DNA from 2 places in the Martelella sp. UBA3392 genome. Region 1 is predicted to be linked to the other one. Evidence: predicted binding sites of a transcription regulator. Region 1 holds the regulator's gene; the other holds the start of a gene.
What was found. The regulator PhoB, encoded in region 1, activates phosphate uptake and scavenging genes when phosphate is short. The targets are predictions, from matches to a motif close to TGTCATNNANCTGTCAT.

Region 1 (3,130 bases):
ACCAGGACAAGTTCAAGGGCGAGGTGCTACTCGCCTCGAAATGGCCGGACACCGCGCCCGACCTTGAGGGCAAGCGCGTCGGCGTGGTCGGAACCGGCTCGACCGGCATCCAGATCATCACCGCGCTCGCCGACAAGGTCGGCCATCTGCATGTGCTGCAGCGCACCGCGCAATGGGTGGTGCCGCTCGGCATCGGCCCCTTCCCGGCCGAGACGCGCGAGAAGATCAAGGCCGATCCGCACGGCTTCCGCGACTGGGCGCTGAGCACGGCGGCGGTTTTCGGCTTTGACGAAAGCACCGTTTCCGCGCTTGAGGTCGACAATGAAGAGCGCAAACGCGTCTACGAAAAGGCCTGGAAAAAAGGCAATGGCTTCAGCTTCCTGCTCGAAACCTTCTCCGATATTCCGGTGACCGCCGAGGCCAACAAGACGGCGACAGACTTCATCAAGTCGAAGATCGACGCCATCGTCACCGACCCCGAAGTCGCCCGCAAACTGACCCCACGCGACTACTATGCCAAGCGTCCGCTGGCCGCCGATAATTATTACGAGACCTATAATCGCGACAATGTCACCCTCCACGACGTCAAGGCGGAGCCGATCGAGCGCTACACCGAAAACGGGCTGATCGTCGGCGGCAAGGAACTGGAGCTCGACGTGGTGATCATGGCCACCGGCTTCGACGCAATGACCGGCAACTATCTGAAGATCGACACGATCGGGCGCAACGGCGTGCGGCTGAAGGATGCCTGGAAGAACGGTCCGCGCGCCTATGCCGGCATGACGATCGCCGATTTCCCGAACCTTCTGATGGTATTCGGACCCTTCAGCCCGTTCACCAGCCAGCCGCTGGTGCATGAATGGCAGGTCGACTTCCTGTGCGACCTGATCGAGAAGGCCGAACAAGGCAACGGCATCATCGAGACCACGAGAGAGGCCCAGGACGACTGGGTGCGGGTGTGCCAGGAAGGCATGGCCGGCACGCTGTTCGAAGTGACGGACAGCTGGATCAACGGCGCCAACATTCCCGGCAAGCCCCGCACATCGATGTGGTACATGGGCGGCATGGGCAATTACATGACCGAAATGAACGCCATCCGCGACGACAATTACCGCGGTTTCGAAGTCCGCTGATCCCGGTCGCCGAAAACACGGGATCGCCCGGACTTCGGTACAATGGACGCTCCGGCGCACAATCTCCGCCCTCAAGGGTGGAGATTGGCGGTGCTATGCGGCCCCTTACACCTCCATCGAATAGCCGGCACCACGCACGGTGCGGATCACGTCGGGCATTTGCGAGAAGTTGAGGGCCTTGCGCAGCCGTCCGACATGGACGTCGACGGTACGTTCGTCGACATAGATGTCATGGCCCCACACACCGTCGAGAAGCTGGGAGCGGGAGAACACCCTTCCGGGCGAGGTCATCAGGAATTCGAGCAGCCGGAACTCGGTCGGGCCGAGGCGGACTTCCTTGGCCTTGCGGTGAACGCGGTGGGTCTCGCGGTCAAGCTCGATATCGCCGCATTTGAGCACGCTGGAAAGCACTTCCGGCCGCGCCCGCCGCAGGATCGCCCTGACGCGGGCCATCAGTTCCGGCGTCGAGAACGGCTTGACGACATAATCGTCGGCGCCGATCGCAAGACCGCGCACCCGCTCGCTTTCCTCGCCACGCGCCGTCAGCATGATGATCGGCAGGCGTTCGGTCTCCGGCCGCATCCGCAGCCTGCGGCAAAGCTCGATGCCGGAAACGCCCGGCAACATCCAGTCGAGCAGCAGGAGGTCCGGCACCCGCTCCTGCAGCCTGAGTTCGGCCTCGTCGCCGCGCGCGATCGTCTCGACCTCGTAGCCTTCCGATTCAAGGTTGTAGCGCAGCAGGACGCTCAGCGCTTCTTCATCTTCGACAACTGCAATCTTCGGAACCATCTCGTGCCTCTGTCAAATGGTTTCAGGACTTGCTCTCGCCGGAGCCGACCGAGGGCGACATGTCGTCCTTCGGGCGTTCTCCCTGCGGCTGGGAGCCGGTGGCGATGTAGTAGATCATTTCCGCAATATTGGTGGCGTGATCGCCGATGCGCTCGATGTTCTTGGCGCAGAACAGAAGATGCGTGCAGGTGGTAATGTTGCGCGGATCTTCCATCATGTAGGTCAGAAGCTCGCGGAACAGCGAGGTGTAGATCGCGTCGATCTCCTCGTCGCGCTCGCGGATCGAATTGGCCTTGTCGGCCTGGCGCGAGGTGTAGGCGTCGAGCACTTCCTTGAGCTGCAGCAGCGCCAGTTCCGACAGGTGCTCGATGCCGTGGGCGAGCTTGCGCGGAACCCCGGTGCCCTGCACCGAGATCACCCGCTTGGCGGTGTTCTTGGCCATGTCGCCAACGCGCTCGAGGTCGGCGGCGATGCGGATCGCGCCCATGATCTCGCGCAGGTCCGCCGCCACCGGCTGGCGCCGCGCGATGGTGACGATCGCCTTTTCGCCGACCTCGCGCTCGGCCTCGTCCAGCGCCAGATCCTCGGCGATCACCTTTTCGGCGAGTTCGGTATCGGTGTTGACCAGCGCCACGACGGATTGCGAGACCATCTCTTCCGCCATGCCGCCCATTTCGGAAATCCGGCGCTGGAGATATTTCAGCTCCTCGTCGAAGGCCGATATGATATGCGAGTGTGCCATCTGTGCGTCTCCTTAACCGAACCGGCCCATGATGTAGTCCTGGGTGCGCTGGTCCGCGGGATTGGTGAAAATCGTGTCGGTGTCGTCCTCCTCGACCATGTAGCCGAGATGGAACATCGCCGTGCGTTCGGAAACGCGGGCCGCCTGCTGCATCGAATGGGTCACCATCACGATGGTGTAGTTCTGCTTCAACTCGCTGATCAGTTCCTCCACCCGCGCGGTCGCGATCGGGTCGAGCGCCGAGCACGGCTCGTCCATCAGGATCACTTCCGGGCTGACGGCGATCGCGCGGGCGATGCAGAGCCGCTGCTGCTGGCCGCCGGAAAGGCTGGTGCCGGGTTCCTGCAGACGGTCCTTGACCTCGTTGAACAGGCCCGCCTTCTGCAGGCTGGTCTCCACGATCCGGTCGAAATCCGAACGGTGGCGGGCAAGGCCATGGATGCGCGGGCCGTAGGCGACGTTCTCG
Region 2 (3,130 bases), on a different contig from region 1:
GCGCCGCGGAAGGCATCGATGAAGGCCTCTTCCAGACGGTCGCCATCGCCCTCCAGATCGAGATCGACATCCCCCGCAACCAGCAATTCCATGTCGTGAAGGACAACCTCCCTGCCGGCCACGCCGCTTTCGGCATATTCCAGTTCGAAGGTCCGCTCCGAGACGACGGAGAAGCCGAGATTTTCCAGAAGCGGCACGCGCCGGGACAGCGGCACATGCGAACCGCCATGGAATATCTTCAGACGAAGCACCTCCGCTTCATCCTCATGCCGGTCGCGGTAGAAATCGATGCGCATGCCCTCTTTCGCCGCAGACCCGATCAGCCGGAGATCGGCATAGGCGTCATCCGGGGAGAAGGCCTCGTGGTAGGCGTCATTGGCCTCGATCTCCGGCGCGCCGGGACCGGTCAGCTCCTTGAACCGTTCCGTCCAGTCGGCGGCAAGCCGCGTCACCTCGGCTTCGAGTTCGGACTGCGGCACATCCGGCGTCTTGTCCAGGCTGCGCCGGCCGATGATGAAATGCACCCGCGCCGAACGCCCTTCGGGAAACGACGGATAATAGGCGGAAACCCGGCCCTTGTAGACGCTGGCCAGGTAATCGCCGATCTTCTCGCGCAGGCGCGAATCGTAAAGGTTGCGCGGCACATAGACGAGCGCCGAGACGAAACGATCGAAATTGTCGATCCGGCTCAGCACCCGGATGCGCGGCCGATCGGCAATCGCCATGATCTGCTCGCAGAAATCGGCAAGCAGCGGCACCGGAGCCTGGAACAGTTCATCGCGCGGATAGGATTCCAGAATGTTCTGCAGCATCCGGCCCGCATGGCTCTTCGGTTCGTAACCGAAGCGGCGCGTGACGTCCGCGATCTTGGCGCGCAAGAGCGGAATGCGCACCGCCGACTGGGTGTAGGCGGTGAAGGTGAACAGGCCGACGATCCGGAGTTCGCCAACCACCTCGCCGTTTTCGCCGAAACGCTTGACGCCGATATAATCCATATAGGCGCGGCGATGGACCGTGGAGGTGGTGTTGGCCTTGGTCACCAGAAGCAGTTTCGGGCTTTCGAGAAAGCCGATGATCTCCGGCGTGGAGACCACCGGATTGGGGCCACGCCGCAGCACCCGCATTTCCGGATCGGAGAGGATGCCGGTCGCCGCGTCCGGCACATGCTCGACCCGCGCGCCGTCCGCATCCTTGAGATAGACAAGCTCGCGCATGCCGAGGAAGGTAAAGTTGCCATCGCGCAGCCAGGCGAGAAAGGCAAGCGCCTCCTCCCGCGCATCCGCGAGTGCGGCCGGCGCGCGGGTTTTCATCTCCTGCATCGCGGTTTCGAGCTTGGCGAGCATTTCCGGCCAGCCGGCGACCGCGAGACGAACATGGTTCAGGATATATTCGAGCTGCGCCTTCAGCCGCGCGCGCGTTTCCGGGGCCAGTTGCCGGACATGGACCTGGACATGGCTGATGCGGTCGTCTTCGGCATGCTCGACATCGGATGAAAACGCCACCGGCGCCTGTCCCGGCGTCACGACCAGGATCGGATGCACAGCCAGCATGAAATCATTGGTGAATTCCGCGATCTCCGCCATCACCGAGTCATAGATGAACGGCATGTTGCGGTCGGTGACCGTGATCACGTCGGTTGCGATGCCCTCCGGCGCGATGCCTTCGACCGCGTCGATCGTGACCCGCGCGTCGCCGCCGTCATAGGCCGCGATCTCATCGGCCGCATGGTATGCCGCGGCCGCGATCGCTTCGGGTGTGTAACGCTCCAGATCCTCGGGACTTGCATGGTCGAACATGAAAGCCGGATTGATGTAAGCCTTGTTGCTTTCCCTGGCGAGGCGCTCGGCCTGCTGCATCAGGGACCTGCGCTTCTGGTCGGCTTTGGTGTCCATGTTTCCTCCAGCTTATTTTATGTCAGCGGACCAAGCCGCCATTTTGGGCGATTTTTCGCGCCATTCGGATATCGTTAAACGCCGCGGCCATGACAGGCGCTTGACAGCTTGCTCCAATAGGCGATTTAGAGCGTAATTGAGGCGAATGGCAAAACAATTTCGCCGTTTTATCGTTGGGGTTGCATTCACCCCAGGCACCAACAGGGCCCAATATGACATTCGAAATGCCTGATGGCGCCGTTATCGCGATTTCAAGCTACGTCATGCGCGGCAAGATTGGCAACCGCGCCATCGTCTTTGCACTGGAAACGCTTGGTTACAACACATGGTCCGTACCAACCATCGTGCTGCCCTGGCATCCGGGACACGGGCGGGCCACGCGGCTGCAATTTGAAGGCGAGGCTTTCGCGACGGCGCTGCGCGAACTCGGCGAGAGCCGCTGGCGCGGCGAGGTTCGCGCCGTCATCAGCGGCTATCTCGCGAATGCCGGCCAGGCCGAAGCGATCGCAGAGCTGGTCCAAGGCCTGCGCGCCGAAAATCCCGATCTCATCTATCTCTGCGATCCCGTGATCGGCGATGAGGGCGGGCTCTATGTCGGGGACGAGACCGCGATCGCGATCCGCGACCGGCTTCTGCCGCTCGCCGATATCGCGACCCCCAACCGATTCGAACTCTCATGGCTTGCGGGACGCACACTTGACGACAATACGGCGACGATCGATGCCGCGCTTGCGCTCGGGCCCGCGGAAGTCGTGGTCACCTCGGCGCATTCGATGCTGAAGCAGGGCGTGGCGGCGCTGTTCGTCGATCGCAGACAGGCGCTGCTTGCCGAGCATCAGCGCGTCGACAACCCGCCGAACGGGCTCGGCGACCTGTTTTCCGCGCTGTTTCTGGCCGCAAGGCTCGCCGGCAAGCCGTCGGCAGAGGCGCTTGAAAAATCGACCGCTTCCGTATTTGAAACCCTGACGCGCGCGGTGCGCGAAGGCGCTGACGAGTTGATGCCGGAAAAGGATGCGCAAAGTCTGCGGGCGCCATTCGCAAAAGTTGGCCTTCGTCAATTGATGCATCCGTCCCGGCGACGTAAAAGAAGCTGAAGAACCAACACGGCACTGAGAGCGCGTTCAGGAAAAGTGGATACCGGTTTTCCGTCCGGACGCGCTTAAAAACAATAGATAGAGCATTTCCGGTGATCCGGTTTCCTCCGGAAATGCTTTGGAAGAAGGACGGCAGACTGATGG

Region 2: the regulator PhoB is predicted to act here: its motif matches at 1,982-1,998, upstream of B4E36_RS22935 (NAD-glutamate dehydrogenase).

Annotation. Positions count from the first base shown of each region.
Region 1 is NZ_DEPM01000245.1:19,685-22,814, reverse strand. Features, by position in the region: gene B4E36_RS19585 (NAD(P)/FAD-dependent oxidoreductase) at 1-1,133, shown strand, start outside; gene phoB (phosphate regulon transcriptional regulator PhoB) at 1,239-1,922, opposite strand; gene phoU (phosphate signaling complex protein PhoU) at 1,945-2,664, opposite strand; gene pstB (phosphate ABC transporter ATP-binding protein PstB) at 2,677-3,130, opposite strand, start outside.
Region 2 is NZ_DEPM01000294.1:12,506-15,635, forward strand. Features, by position in the region: gene B4E36_RS22935 (NAD-glutamate dehydrogenase) at 1-1,892, opposite strand, end outside; gene pdxY (pyridoxal kinase) at 2,117-2,986, shown strand; gene B4E36_RS22945 (carbonic anhydrase) at 3,127-3,130, shown strand, end outside.